One region of the Bacillus sp. ISL-75 genome, then DNA from elsewhere that is predicted to be linked to it. Evidence: riboswitches for the same ligand, from Rfam matches in the RefSeq annotation. Region 1 holds a riboswitch; each other region holds the start of a gene.
What was found. A riboswitch is a leader RNA that binds a small molecule or an ion and turns the genes downstream of it on or off. The one in region 1 is predicted to bind thiamine pyrophosphate.

Region 1 (5,260 bases):
TTAAGGAAGAATAGGGCGCAAGAATTGAACAATGATGGACTGTTTCAACAGTCCATTTTTCTTGGTCTTTAATCAGTTAAATGGCAGGTTTGTTCAATAAGAAAGTAGAATATTATGGGTTAATTTGCGGGTGTATTATATATTCATCTTTAATTTATATAATTATGCTAGTCGGTAATTAATTAGGAAAAATAATATTCTAATTAATTTTTCTATTATTTTTAACTAACAGAATTGTTTTATTATTCAGATATGTTATAATAGACCGATCTAAAAAAGAAAAGAGTGTTATAATGCGTAAGCATAAAAAATCATTTGAAGAGTTAATAAAAGAGAATAAGCAAGAATTACTTAAAGATAAACAAGCAATCGAAAAAATTGAAAAGCGTATAGAAAAACGCCATGAGGTTAAAAAGCTAGCTTAATATAGCTAGTTTTTTTATGGCAAGCGAAGCTGTTCGAAAAATTACTTTTACCGGTTCAACAGAGGTAGGTAAGGTACTTGTGAAACAATCTGCAGATACACTTAAGTGTGTTTCAATGGAGATGGGAGGTCATGCACCATTTATATATTTGATGATGCCGACATTGATTTAGCAGTTGAAGGGGCGATAAAAAGTAAATTTACTTCAGCAATCTAACAGACAAGTATGCACGTTCAATTTTGAAAAAGAAAAACATTTGACATTTCTGCCTGAAGTGTTAACATTATCCATGCAGGGAAATCATTACATGACAATTAAATAAATGACGCAATTCCGCTAGAGGTGCCTTTTTAAAGGGCTGAGATTGAAGTACTACTTCGGGACTCTATGAACCTGATCTGGGTAATACCAGCGTAGGGAAGTGGAAAACGGGATATTTGAAGAACGTATGTTTCTATTTCGAATTTTCGACCACTTTCTTACCTAAAGAAAGTGGTTTTTTGTTTTTCACTTTAGGCCTTCGAACTTCGGAATCTGCTTAAAAGGGGGAACGGGTATTTCAACTAGTGTAAAAGATAAAGAGTTACATATTATCTCCAATGGGAGAATGCCAATCGAACAGTTATGTGAAATTGTAAGCGAAATTCATCCATATATAACCGCGATTCATTTGCGGGAAAAACAAAAAACAGCCAAGGAACTTTTCCAAGCCGTCCAACGGTTAACAAATGAAAACATCCCACTATCAAAGATTATCATTAATGACCGAGTCGATGTTGCCTACGTTACAAGGGCTAGAGGAGTTCAATTAGCCTTCCATAGTTTAGATGCAGCGCTTGTGAAAGAAAATTTTCCTCAGCTTTTGCTCGGGAACTCCATCCACTCCTACGAGGAAGGACAACAAGCAAAAGAGAATGGTGCTGATTACGTGCTATATGGCCATGTCTTTCCTTCACAATCAAAACCGGGTAAGACCCCAAAAGGACTAGAGGAATTAGCAAGGCTCACCCAATTAGACATCCCGGTAATAGCCATCGGCGGGATCACACCTGAAAATACGGGGCAGGTACTTCAAGCAGGGTCAAAAGGGATCGCAGTCATGTCAGGAGTTTTAGATGCTCACGATCCATTAGCAGCAGTTAAGGCTTACCTAAATGTATTAAATGGAGATGAACAAAGTGGAAAATTCATTTGATGTGGCCATTATCGGAGGAGGAATTATCGGGTCCTCGATTGCCTATCAGCTCGCAAAAAGGGGAAGAAAAGTCGTCATAATTGAGAAGGAACGAGTCGCTTGCCAAGCGTCCAGTGCGGCTGCCGGAATGTTAGCAGCACAAGCAGAGCTTGAACAAGACGGTCCTTTATTCCAGCTAGCTTTAAAAAGTCAAGCGATGTTTTCAACGCTCGCAAGTGAGTTATTTGAATATACGGGAATTGATATTGAGTATGTGAATAAAGGAATGGTGAAAATTGCCGAAACCGAAGAAATAGCGATTGAAGTAAAAAAACAAGTCACCTTCCAAAAAAAATGGGATCCAACAATAACCTGGCTCGATGCAACGGAAGTTTGTGTGCTGGAACCATCTCTTTCACCAAGTGTAGCTGGAGGGATGTATCTCCCTCAGGATGGGCATGTGCAACCAGCAAAGTTAACACAAGCCTTTGTAAAGTCCGCGGAACATTTTGGTGCCAAAATATATGAAGAGACGGAGGTTCTGTCTTTTGTCTATGAAAACGGTCAAGTTAAAGGGGTAACCACCAGCAAGGGCGTCATCCATTGTGAACAGGTGGTTGTTGCCACTGGAGCTTGGGCGGCGAAATTAATGCAAGAATCAGGAATCGATATTCCTGTGTATCCGGTTAAAGGAGAATGCTTTTCGATTAGAACAGAAAAGCCGATCATCAACGCGACCATTTTCTCCGACAAACGTTGTTATTTAGTACCCAAACGAAATGGGGAAATTTATATAGGTGCGACTGTGATTGAAAATACCTTTGATACTAAGGTAACTCCTGAGGGGATTGCTACATTGATTGAAAGAGCGACTCAATTAGTTCCACAGATTAAGGAGGCAGCATGGGAGCGGGTATGGGCTGGAGTCAGACCGCAGACAGGCGATGGAATCCCATATATGGGCGAACATCCAAGCTGGCGTGGGTTGTTCGTGGCAGCAGGCCATTTTCGAAATGGGATTTTATTAAGCCCGATTACAGGGGAACTAGTTGCGGACCTAGTGTCAGGTAGATTACTAGATCAGGAACTACTCTCTGCTTTTCACCTAGAACGGCACAAAGAAACGGTTAGTTAGGAGGAAAACCATGGAGGTAGTAGTAAATGGCGAGTGGATCCAATTACCAGACCATATCGTATCTGTTTCAGATGTTCTCAATCATTATGACATCCAAGATAAGGTCGTTGTTGTGGAAGTAAACGGTGAAATATTAACCAGGTTAGAGCACCAAAGTACGAGAATATCAGATAAAGATCGAATCGAAATAGTCCATTTTGTAGGAGGCGGTTGACATGTTAAAAATAGGTTCATTATCCTTTCAATCTCGTTTGTTACTTGGTACGGGAAAGTATCCAAGCTTTGAAATCCAAAAGGCAGCAGTGGAAGTGTCGAAAGCTGAAATCCTCACGTTTGCGGTGAGACGTATGAATATTTTTGAACCAAGCCAGCCCAATTTTTTAGAACAGCTCGACACTCAAAAATATAAGCTTCTGCCTAATACTGCTGGAGCAAAAACAGCCGCAGAGGCGGTCCGGATCGCAAAACTAGCGAAAGCTTCAGGACTATGCGATATGATTAAAGTGGAAGTGATTGGCTGCGATCATACCTTGCTTCCTGACCCGATTGAAACCCTTAAAGCAACGGAAGAATTAGTGAAAGAAGGATTTATTGTCCTCCCCTATACATCCGATGACGTGGTTTTAGCTCGAAAGCTCCAAGAAGTGGGCTGTCATGCGGTCATGCCAGGGGCCTCGCCAATTGGTTCCGGTCAAGGGATCATCAATCCTGTTAACCTAGGCTTTATTATCGAGCAAGCTGTCGTACCTGTGATTGTGGATGCTGGTATTGGCTCCCCAGCTGATGCAGCATTGGCAATGGAATTAGGAGCTGATGGGGTGTTATTAAATACGGCTGTTTCAGCAGCAAACGATCCCGTCAAAATGGCTCGAGCCATGAGTTTAGCGATCGAAGCGGGACGATTAGGCTTTGAAGCCGGCCGAATCGAGAAAAAGAGATATGCGACAGCAAGCAGTCCCAAGGAAGGAATGAGTATCGGGTGAATCGTTACTCACGACAAGAACTATTTTCACCGATTGGGAAAGACGGGCAGCAGCTAATTTCTACGAAACATGTACTCATCATCGGAATGGGAGCACTCGGTTCAGGAAGTGCCGAGGCACTTGTCCGTGCTGGAGTAGGGAAACTAACCATTGTGGATCGTGATTATGTCGAATGGTCGAATTTACAGCGACAGCAGCTCTATGCTGAAGAAGATGCCAAAAACCGAATTCCCAAAGTCATCGCAGCCCAAAACCGCTTAACAGCGATTAACTCTTCGGTGCTGATTGAAGCAATCATTGGTGATGCCTCCGTCACCGAGCTTCTTGACTGGGCTCAAAATGTGGATCTGATGATTGATGCAACCGATAATTTCGAAACAAGAATGATCATGAATGATGTAGCACAAAAGGTGGGCATCCCTTGGATTTATGGGGCATGCGTGGGAAGCTACGGAATATCCTACACGATTATTCCAGAAAAAACACCTTGCCTTTCTTGTTTACTTGAAACCGTTCCGCTAGGCGGATTAACCTGTGACACAGCTGGAATTATAAGTCCAGCTGTGAACATGGTCGTTGCGTATCAAATAAGTGAAGCCTTGAAAATTTTGGTCGGGGATGCGGATTCGCTGCGGAACAAACTCGTGTCTTTTGACTTGTGGAAAAATCAACATAGTACGATCCAGGTAGATAAATTGAAAAAAGAAGATTGTCCAACCTGTGGGAAAGAACGATCCTTCCCCTATTTAGCTTTTGAAAATCAAACCAAGACAGCTGTCCTCTGTGGAAGAGATTCTGTTCAGATACGTCCTGCGCTTCCCGCCTTGCGTGACTTAGTAGCGTTAGAAAAATTATTGGCCAATCAAGGGGGAACAGTACAGCGAAATCCGTATCTATTATCTTATACAGTGGATCCGCACCGATTAGTCATTTTTAAAGACGGAAGGGTGTTAGTCCACGGAACCAAGGATATTTCCGAAGCAAAGGCACTATACCATCGATACTTAGGGTAATGACAACCACTTGCGATGAAGTCTTTCCATGAAATGTTACCAAAATTATGCTATGCTTAATTATTATGGAAAGGAGTGATTAGTGGTGGATAAATCAATTCCAGAAATTACACTTAATGATGGGCTTACTTTGCCAGTGATCGGTTTGGGTACATATAAGCTAAGAGGGAATGATGGTGTTCATTCCATCTTAAGCGCAATTGATATGGGGTATAGACTAATAGATTCTGCTTATAACTATGAAAACGAAGGCACGGTTGGTGAGGCTGTTAGACGCAGTTCAGTTCCAAGAGAAAAATTAAAAATTACATCGAAATTGCCCGGTCGCTATCAAACCTATGGCAGGGCGGTTGCGACCATTCAAGAATCGTTATTTCGGGCAAATCTAGATTATTATGATTTATATCTCATTCATTGGCCAAATCCTAAACAGGACATATACGTGGAAGCTTGGGAAGCATTAATTGATGCTAAAAAATGGGGGCTTATTCGTTCGATCGGCGTCTGTAATTTCTTACCTGAACATATAG
Region 2 (5,260 bases), on a different contig from region 1:
CGAGACGATTCTGCCGCATTTTCAATAGCTGGCTGCACGTAGTTTAAAGCTGACTGATTTATGTTTTTAAATATTTTCATTTTATTTCTAGGATCATTCTGATTTTGATTACTTTCCTTCATTGTCAATTCCTCCATTGTTTTCTTTCATCTTTTTATTCTCTGATTTATTTTGAAAAATATACAAAACAACTCCTTTTTCCTTCTTACACTTACCTGCCGTTTAAGTGTAATATTTCACAATCTTAATTTAAATTTTTGTGTTTTAGTTCGAGGGCACTTCGATCAAATGAATAAAGCTTTCCTATTTTCGGTAACCTATTAAAATAAACAAGTTTACGTGGTGCTTATTAATAAGCGATTATAAAAACGGAAATAATGCTTGTTTTTCTCATTACTAATAAATCAAATATTTAGGGGGTACAACAACTTGAAAAAGCGGAAAATTGGCATGGCACTATCGCTTTTCCTAGTAGCTGGAACACTTTTAGGTGCTTGCGGAAAGGCTACTGATAACGCAAAGAATAATACAGGTACTGGTGGTAACAAAGCAAAAGAGTTCTCTGTTGGTATGGTAACTGATATTGGCGGTATTGATGACAAATCATTTAACCAATCTGCTTGGGAAGGTCTTCAAGCTTTTGGTAAAGCAAATAACTTGCAAAAAGGCAAACGCGGATATGATTACCTTCAGTCCACATCTGATGCTGACTATATAACAAATTTAAATACACTCTCACGTCAAGGCTTTGATTTAGTATACGGTATTGGTTTCTTAATGCAAAACGCAGTAGATGAGATTGCGAAGCAACAAAAGAATACAAAATTCGCTATTATTGATTCCGAAGTTAAAGAGCCAAACGTTGCAAGTATTCTTTTTAAGGAGCAAGAAGCAGCTTTCCTTGCTGGGGTTGCAGCAGCCCTTACAACGAAGAATGACCATGTCGGTTTCATCGGCGGTATGCAAAGTTCTGTAGTTGAACGTTTCCAAGCTGGTTACTTAGCAGGTGTGAAAGCAGCAAAACCATCAGTAAAAGTTGATGTCCAATATGCTGGTGCTTTTGACAAAGCTGAGGTGGGTCAAACTATCGCTTCAAAAATGTACTCTTCTGGTGCGGACGTAATTTTCCATGCATCTGGTGGAACTGGTAATGGTTTATTCAAAGAAGCAGTTGACTTAAAGAAAAAAAATCCTAGCCGTGAAATCTGGGCAATTGGTGTAGACCGTGACCAAAACGACATGGGTCCAGACGTGGTTCTTACATCTGCTCTTAAGCACGTTGATGTAGCAGTACAAGATACTTCTAAAAAAGCAATAGCAGGTAATTTCCCTGGTGGAAAGAATATTCTCTACGGATTAGCTGAAGACGGGGTTGGCTTAGCTCCTATTAATGCTAAATCTGCTAACAAAGATGCCATTGATAAAGCAGTTAAAGATTGGACAGATAAAATTAAATCTGGATCTTTAAAAGTTCCTGCAACTCTTGCTGAATTAAAAACATTTAGCGCTAAATAATATGAATTATGAATAAGCGGGTTTGAAACTGCCCGCTTATTCATACAAAAAAGAGAGAAACATGAAAGGATCTTTATCCCTTCTTTTTTCTGTTATGTCGTATTTAACCCAAAATGTACAAAAAAAGGTAATCAAATAACATTATTTCTAAAATAAACGTATAACAAGTAGTTCAAAGGAAATACTTAAAATGGCTTTTATTTAGAAAGGAGGTCGTGACATGGACGTACAACGAGCACAAGAAATTACTAATTCACCGACTATGGCTAATGTAACGTATAACGGAACACGTATCTATATTGAGCATGTAGATCAACAAAACGGGACAACTACAATCCATCCTCTCGATGAACCAAATAATAAACAAAGTGTTTCAGTATCAAGCCTGGTAGAACATTGATTAGGTAAATCTTCTCCGAGTAAAAGCATAGTTTCTATGAAAACATCACTTCAGAGTGGTGTTTTCTAGTTCATACGTATAACCCAAGAAAGTTACTGATATATGCTGCCCCCAGATTGCTTAAACTCCTTAGCTTTTTCCTTCATACCTGTTTCAATAGCTTCCTTCGTATCAAGTTTGTTTTCTTTCGCATAATTACGAATATCTTGAGAGATTCTCATGCTACAAAATTTTGGTCCACACATTGAACAGAAATGTGCTGTTTTTGCACCTTCCGCAGGTAAAGTTTCATCATGATATTCTATCGCTCGTTCAGGATCTAAAGATAAATTAAACTGATCTCTCCAACGGAATTCAAAACGAGCTTTTGATAAGGCATCATCTCTTTTTTGGGCTCCTGGATGTCCTTTTGCCAAATCAGCAGCATGGGCGGCAATTTTGTAAGTAATAACCCCTACACGAACATCCTCTTTATTCGGTAAACCCAAATGTTCTTTAGGCGTTACATAACAAAGCATAGCTGTACCATACCAACCAATCATTGCAGCCCCAATAGCTGATGTAATGTGATCATAACCAGGTGCTATATCAGTCGTAAGAGGTCCAAGTGTGTAGAATGGTGCTTCCTGACACACTTCTAGTTGTTTATCCATATTTTCTTTAATTAGGTGCATAGGTACGTGTCCAGGTCCTTCAACCATTACCTGTACATCATGTTCCCAAGCAATTTTTGTTAGCTCTCCAAGAGTCTCTAATTCTGCAAACTGCGCTTCATCATTGGCATCTGCAATAGACCCTGGACGTAAACCATCCCCTAATGAGAATGCAACATCATAAGACTTCATTATTTCGCAGATTTCTTCAAAGTGAGTATATAAAAAGCTTTCTTTATGGTGGTGTAAACACCATTGTGCCATGATTGATCCACCGCGGGATACAATACCTGTTAACCGTTTTGCGGTTAATGGAACATATCGTAAAAGAACACCAGCATGAATGGTGAAGTAATCAACACCTTGCTCCGCTTGTTCAATCAAGGTATCACGGTAAATTTCCCATGTAAGATCTTCAGCAACACCATTTACTTTTTCAAGTGCTTGATAAATGGGGACGGTGCCGACAGGAACAGCTGAGTTTCGAATAATCCATTCTCGTGTTTTATGAATGTTTTTACCCGTTGATAGATCCATAATATTATCAGCACCCCAACGCGTGGCCCATGTCATTTTTTCAACCTCTTGTTCGATGGATGATGAAACAGCAGAGTTACCGATATTCGCGTTAATTTTAACATGAAAATTACGTCCTATTATCATAGGTTCTGACTCTGGATGATTGATATTAGAAGGAATAATCGCTCGACCTTTTGCAACTTCATCACGCACAAATTCAGGTTTCATATTTTCCCTTATTGCGATAAATTCCATTTCAGGAGTAATAATTCCCTTTTTTGCATAATGAAGCTGTGTCACATTTTTCCCTTTTTTTGCACGTAATGGTTTGCGCTTCAAACCCGGAAACACGTTATGATTGGCACGAGGATCATTTTCATCATTATACCCATTATCTACAGGCTTAATTTCTCGACCTTCATATTCTTCAACATCTGCTCGTTCATGAATCCATGTGCTTCGAATAGCAGGAAGACCTTTTGAAATGTCAACAGAATAATTTAGATCCGTATAAGGACCGCTTGTATCATACACGCGTACTGGAAGGTTTTCCTCTTCACCAAACGTACCTGTTGTCGGGCTTAACTCAATTTCACGCATTGGCACTTTAATGTCGGATCTCGAACCTGTTACATATACTTTTTTACTTCCTGGAAAACTAGACATGATGGAAATATTTTGTTCGTTTAATGATTTCGTTGACATAATAAATCTCTCCTTTTTTTGAATATAAAGGACGAGATACAGAACATAACAAGTGGAAAAGCTTATAAAAGTACATCAAAAAGCCGGGACCATAAATGGTTGGACCCGGCTAATATGTATGCAGAAGTATAGGTGTAGTAAAGATTGTCTATTCTAACTTCCCCACGCTGGTATGATCCAGATCAGGTCCCAAGAGTCAAGAAACTTCATCGTGTTTCTTTCTCAGCCCAACTTATTGGGCTCCCCTAGTTATTTATATTCAATTAGCTATATTATATATGAGTATCGTTTAAAATGAAAGACATAATATTATTTAAAGTGATATAGTCGTTTTAGATAGTTTGACTTCTTCCCAATAATATTGAATAGCCTCTTTCCTAACTACCTCTGGACAATCTATTTCATCATCCCAATGGTCGTAATTGTTTTCTCCATTTACATGATGGATATCCACACTATAATATTTATCTTTGAATTTGAAAATAATTACTACCATCTCGGAATATCCAGCATCATCATTTCCAAGTTCCTGAATAAATTCTATTCCGTAACTTTCATGGTTTTTACGTTCGGCAACAGAATCTAGTATAATTTTTTTAGGAAACTTCATCTTTCTCGCTCCTTCATTTTATAAGTTTACTTCATTATGAAATCACAATTATTGGGTCATTTCAAGTCTAAAAAATTGGCTCTTTTTCCATTCCACCCGTTGTACATTCCAGAGTACCAGGTTGATAGACGATCTCTTCTTCTATTAAAGTAAGCAGGATAGTTGTCAGACTCCCCTGCCCTAATTTGGTACTAATAGAACAGTTCTAATCATATTCTTAAAAAAGAAAACAATTAAGAAGGAGGTAAAGTTAGTTGATAAAAATTAAGGTTAGTTTACGGCCCATTGTAAGCAAGATAAATTTACCCACTATTTTGAAATCAACTATACTTCCGGGTGACTCAATTGAAAGATTATTTATTGCAACCCAGGTAGGAGAGATCTTTTACATAGGAAACTCAAGTTTAAAGACTTTTTTAGATATTCGCCCGCGAGTCATCAAACTAGGTGTTTCTGGTGGTGGATATGATGAACGGGGATTGCTAGGGCTAGCATTTCATCCCGAATTTTATTATAACGGTCTGTTTTATCTTCATTATTCAGTAGCTGGAACACAAGGTCCAGGTGCTCTTCCTGAACCTTTTAATCCTAACCCGTGTGATCCCAGCACTTTAAATCTAAGGTGGATAAATAGAGAAACTCAATATGATCATATTGATACAGTTGAAGAATGGATCTTACAATCGAATGGTCAACCTCAAAAACGACGGACTTTACTTAACTTAAGAAGACCATTTTTAAATCATAATGGTGTCAATAGCTTAAACTTTTCACCTGAAACAGGAAAACTTGTTTTAACAACCGGAGATGGTGGATCAGGCTATGATCCATTTAATTTAAGCCAGAACGATATGGAAA
Region 3 (5,260 bases), on a different contig from region 1:
AACTCCTCTAACAATTGGTTGGTTTTGGTATGAATCAGCTCTTCGGGCCAATTTCGTTGCCGGCCGCCAAAGGCAACTTCCTCAAAGACAGTATCCGTAATGAATTGAAGCTCTGGATTTTGAAAAACAAAGCCTGCTTTTTCATATAATTCTCGTTCGGACCATTTTTTTAGTTCCTTATCTTGAAAGTAAATTTCCCCTTTTTTAATAGGCTCCAATCGGATCAGACTTTTTAAGAAGGTACTTTTCCCGCTTCCATTTTCTCCGACGATGGAAATCCATTCCCCTTTATGAATTTTTATATCAATATCGCTCACGATGGTCTTCTTCCCATAGCCAATTTCAACATGTTCGGTGCGGAGTAAAATCTCGCCATCCTTGAGCGGTTTGGTTTTTTTCAGATTAGCAAGTTTAATAGAAAGAGGATGCGCGTCATTTCGAACCACTTCCTCCCACTTTTCTGGAAACAACTTAGGGCGCCAAATACCCGCTTCTTTCATTTCATTTTTAAAATTCAGGAGCATTTCTTTCGGCTGACCATCTCCGATAATACTCCCATACTCATTCAGGATAATGACTCGATCCATCCATTCGATGCAGCCATCTAGGACATGTTCGACAAATACCATCGTATGGTTTGTCTTTTGGGCTAATTGATTCAATAAAACAAATATCTCATTCCGGCCTGCAGGATCTAGCTGGGCTGTTGGTTCATCAAAGAAGATGACTTCTGGTTCTAATGCCAGTAAACAAGCTAACGCCAATCGTTGTTTCATCCCACCTGAAAGAGTTTCAATGGGTGTTTTCTTATCGACCATCAGCCCTACTTTATCCATCAACTCAGCTATGATGGGGTCCATTTCGTTGCGCGGAATCGATCGGTTTTCGAGACTAAACGCAATTTCTTCATCGACATGAAGCATGCAAAATTGCGAATCAGGATCTTGAAACATCACACCGGCATCTTTCCTGCAGAATACTTCGCCACTTACCTCTGCCTCCAAATGCTCAGGGATAATACCTGAAAGAGCGGAAATCAACGTCGATTTCCCGCTCCCACTAGGCCCTAATATTAATACTTTCTCGCCTTGATTGATGGATAAAGTAATATGACTGAGTATTTTTTCAGAGCGATTATAAAATCGAATCGAAAGATCCTTACATCCCAGAAACATGTCCATCGACGTTTTCCCTTTTCCTTTTTTCCTTCATCAGTTCATATTGTTCTAACACACCTGTTTTTGCAAGTGCATCAACAATGACCTTCGCTAACAGTCCACCGAGAATTATTCCGCTGATAACATGAATTCCTAATGTTGTAAAAAATACTTTCATCGAGTAATAACCTAAACCGTTGGCGATTAAGTTATAAATCATGCTGCCAATCGCAGCAAAAGCCCCTGATAGCATTAAAGTAAATAGGTTATAACGTTTATATCCGAATATTGCGAATGCGATTTCTGCACCAATCCCTTGAAAAACACCTACTAAAAGGGCAGACAAACCAAAATGACTTCCAGTTAATAACTCTACTGCGGCCGCTGCAACCTCTGCAATAAGCGCTGCTCCCGGTTTTTGAATAATATACGCCACTATTGGACTAGCAATCACCCAAATTCCAAACATAAAACCTGCACCCACCGGTCCGACAAGAGCGGAAATGGGAATCCAAAGCGTCGACCATCCTAAATAGATCACTCCACAAGCGACCGCTAGAATCACAGCAAGAACGACTTCTTTCATTTTCCAAGTCATCATTTCACTACCTCCATTTTCACAGGCCATTCTTCAAGTTTATAGGCCATATCCCAAAACATATATTCCAGCTGACAACTGATTAAGAAATGATCCTTCATCTTTTCCTTTTCTCTCTCTGTTGCTGTCTTTGCCCACTCATCAAGACGGGCACAAAATTTCGTGGTAATCGAATCGGTACGATTTCCATAAAAACTGATCCAATCATAAAAGGGATGAGAACGATCAGGATTGACCTCCGTTAATAATCTTTTCCCAATTTCCCAATACGTCCACGGACATGGCAACAACACAGCTAAAATTTCCCCTAATGTACCTTCGTGCGCAACGGTAAGCATATGACGCGTGTAATGAAGAGCCGAGGGAGATAACGGATATCCTTGTAATTCCTCGTAGGGAACACCAGCTACTTGACAAAAGTTATTATGAGGATGGATTTCACTGTTTAAGATAAAAGAAATCTGCGTATTAAACATATCCATTTCTTCACGATTCTCACACTTCGAAACCGCTATACCATAGATGCGAATAAACGAATTCAAATACTCAAAGTCCTGTTTAACATAATGAATCAATTGTTCCTTTTGTAATTCCCCATTAGCTATCCCTTGCACAAAAGGATGTTCAAAAATTGCATCGAAAATAGGATCTGCTTCTTTTCTTAACTCTGCTGAAAAACTCATAAAATTTTGCCCCCTTATTGGTTTTAATGGAAAGACACTAGTAGGGGGCGGCTGAATTTTCAAGCACGAAAAAACCGCCCCAAAAATGGAGCGGCTGAATAATTATATCTATCCATACACGAACTCCACTTTCCTACGCTAGTATGAACTAGATCAGGTTCAAAGGGTCCAAGATAACTCTCGTCTCAGCCAAAAAACGGCTCCCCTAGTGGTCTTCCTATTAATTTAACCTTCACTCTACACTCGATGGTTAATCTTGTCAATCAATTAAAATCTTAATTATAAAAATAAACCAAATGAATTATAGATGCACAGAAACTTGAAGGTATTTCCAATTATTATCCAGAAAATGTCGTAAATTTCTAGAATGATACAGAATCGCTGATAAAACGCTAGAAACGCTGATAAAAGTTCGACTTCCGCTGATAAAATGGCCCAATTCGCTGATATCTCCCAAAAATCCGCTGATAAACTACTCCCCGGAACTAAATTTCCCCACTCAAGCTCCCTCATTTGCCATAAAATAAAGAAAAAAAGGAGAAGTGCGTGAACACTTCTCCCCCTCTAACACCCTATCAATCTATGACAAATTTCGGGGCGTGACAGGCACAAAATTAAGATAACATCAAAAGCAACTTTCCTTCCTTAGCATTCGTTCTTAATCGAATCGTTGCGATAAAAGAGGGCGTTCTTTCTTTTGATGACGCCATGGTTTTACACTCCTTTTTGATTTTCTATTTACTGTTTTACAACATCAAGCGTGGTTCCGCCAACAGTGGAAATAAAATAGCTATTGGTCCATAGAGAAGGAATTCTACTTTTTAACCATGGGAATTCGCTGCATAAGTAACGAGAACTTCTTCCTTTCATCATTCTTATTAGTTTATTAATTCCAAATTGAGGATCACATTCAACAAGTAGATGAACATGATCTGGCATAATTTCCATTTCGATTACTTCAGATTTTGTCTCTTCTGCAACCTCTAATAGAATAGATTTAAGTCTTTCATCTACTCCATCCACCAATACACTTCTTCTATATTTAGGGCACCAAACCACATTGTATTTGCATGAATATACTACATTATTATTACTTTTCTTTTATATTGAATTAGACTTTTCATATCCTTATTATATCAAATATTTCCAACTAATGCCAATTTAAAAGAACACTTGTTCTTAAAAAATATAATAAATAAACAACCTAACCCCATTCATAAATGAAGGGGCTTGCGGTTGTTTGTTTTGGTCAATTCGGATCGTTTCTTCCGGGATTGGCAGTCCGCAATCAGCAATCACGATGGTATCCGTATGACCAAGCCTTGAAAGGACCTCGGAAATGTGACTATTTAATATGCCGTTTTTCTTCATAATTCTTCCTTCCTTTCCCGTAAAAACGTCTGAACCTCTTCCATCGTCGGCATGCCGCCTTGGGCTCCAAGCTTGGTAACCGAAAGGGCCGCAACCGCCGTCGCAAACTGGCAGGCCTCCGCCAAAGACGCCTCTTGACTGATTGAATACGCGAATCCACCATTAAAGGAATCCCCTGCACCCGTCGTATCCACAACATCTACTTTAAAACTAGGAATCTCCACTTTTTCCTCTTGAAAAAAAGTAATCCCCTTTGAACCTCTGGTAATAATACATTTCTTTAGCATCGCTTGCCGCTCTTGCTCCGTCCATTCGACCGAATCAAAGAGTAATTGTTGTTCATACTCATTCGGAGTAAGATAATCGACCTTTTCTAGCAATTCCTCCGAAAGCGGCTGAATCGGTGCAGGATTCAAGACAACCTTTACCTGATGCTTGTGGGCAAGCTCGACTGCTTTTTCGACACTTTCAAGTGGTATTTCGAGCTGCAGCAACAAGATATCACTTTTTGCAATCACTTCCTCAAACGATGCAACAAACGCAGGCGTCACATGATAATTCGCACCTGGAATTACAATAATCTGATTCTCTCCATTCGAGATGGTAATCGCGGCGATTCCTGTCGAGGTATCTGTAACCGGTTCCACATTGTCTACATTGACACCCTGCTCTTTCAAATGCTTCAATAAGTCCTGGCCAAATAAATCCTGGCCGACACAGCCAATCATCGTCACATCCGCGCCTAATCTTGCAGCGGCCACGGCCTGATTAGCGCCCTTTCCTCCAGGAATCGTATGAAAGGATTCCCCCATCAACGTTTCCCCAAGGATCGGTACTCGATGGGTACTCGTCACTAAATCCATATTGATACTGCCGATGACAGTTATTTTTCTATTTTTCAAATGTTATCACTCCTAAGCCCTTGTAGATTGGCCTTTCATTAATGAAACTTCAAACAGATGATCAAGCTTTGGAACGGTCTTTCCTTCAATCAGTTTTAGCAACAGCTCACCGGCTGTAGAGCCCAATTCATAAATTGGCTGAGCCATCGTCGTGATTTCAGGACTGGTTAATTGGCTCAGCTGGATCCCATCAAAACCGATTAACGAGAGATCGTCTGGTACCCGAATCCCCAGCTTTCTGGCCGCCTTTAAGACGCCAACTGCCATATAGTCGTTCCCTGCAAAGATCCCATCAATATCAGGATTCGTAATCAGTAACCTCGTGGCCGCCTCTGTTGTCTGCTCCACATGATAATTTCCATCCACCACTAAATCTGGATGAAACCACGGTTCGTTCTCCACCTCAGCTAAGTAGCCTTTATACCGTTCATCCGCATTACTAATGTCGTGCGGACCGCGAATATGGGCAATCTTTTTGCAGCCAATCTTCTTCAAATACTGAACCGCTTGCCTTGCGCCTTCCAAATTGTTAACGGAAACGGAGGGGAG

Region 2: another riboswitch for thiamine pyrophosphate. It lies ahead of thiC (phosphomethylpyrimidine synthase ThiC); the one in region 1 lies ahead of tenI (thiazole tautomerase TenI).
Region 3: another riboswitch for thiamine pyrophosphate. It lies ahead of tenA (thiaminase II); the one in region 1 lies ahead of tenI (thiazole tautomerase TenI).

The regions. Positions count from the first base shown of each region.
Region 1 covers NZ_JAGGQX010000072.1:10,365-15,624, reverse strand. Annotated here, with positions in the region: gene J7E63_RS29885 (CBO0543 family protein) at 1-4, shown strand, start outside; gene J7E63_RS26060 (FbpB family small basic protein) at 294-425, shown strand; partial or broken gene J7E63_RS26055 (aldehyde dehydrogenase family protein) at 427-635, shown strand; TPP riboswitch at 754-862, shown strand; gene tenI (thiazole tautomerase TenI) at 958-1,620, shown strand; gene thiO (glycine oxidase ThiO) at 1,595-2,734, shown strand; gene thiS (sulfur carrier protein ThiS) at 2,745-2,948, shown strand; gene J7E63_RS26035 (thiazole synthase) at 2,950-3,717, shown strand; gene J7E63_RS26030 (thiazole biosynthesis adenylyltransferase ThiF) at 3,714-4,730, shown strand; gene J7E63_RS26025 (aldo/keto reductase) at 4,816-5,260, shown strand, end outside.
Region 2 covers NZ_JAGGQX010000038.1:5,513-10,772, forward strand. Annotated here, with positions in the region: gene J7E63_RS16035 (hypothetical protein) at 1-122, opposite strand, end outside; gene J7E63_RS16040 (BMP family lipoprotein) at 430-1,515, shown strand; gene J7E63_RS16045 (small acid-soluble spore protein H) at 1,736-1,915, shown strand; gene thiC (phosphomethylpyrimidine synthase ThiC) at 2,008-3,792, opposite strand; TPP riboswitch at 3,935-4,049, opposite strand; gene J7E63_RS16055 (hypothetical protein) at 4,106-4,402, opposite strand; gene J7E63_RS16060 (PQQ-dependent sugar dehydrogenase) at 4,657-5,260, shown strand, end outside.
Region 3 covers NZ_JAGGQX010000017.1:13,214-18,473, reverse strand. Annotated here, with positions in the region: gene J7E63_RS07315 (ABC transporter ATP-binding protein) at 1-1,181, opposite strand, end outside; gene J7E63_RS07310 (ECF transporter S component) at 1,159-1,755, opposite strand; gene tenA (thiaminase II) at 1,755-2,438, opposite strand; TPP riboswitch at 2,552-2,655, opposite strand; partial or broken gene tnpA (IS200/IS605 family transposase) at 3,177-3,536, opposite strand; partial or broken gene J7E63_RS07295 (RbsD/FucU domain-containing protein) at 3,639-3,809, opposite strand; gene rbsK (ribokinase) at 3,806-4,711, opposite strand; gene J7E63_RS07285 (LacI family DNA-binding transcriptional regulator) at 4,724-5,260, opposite strand, start outside.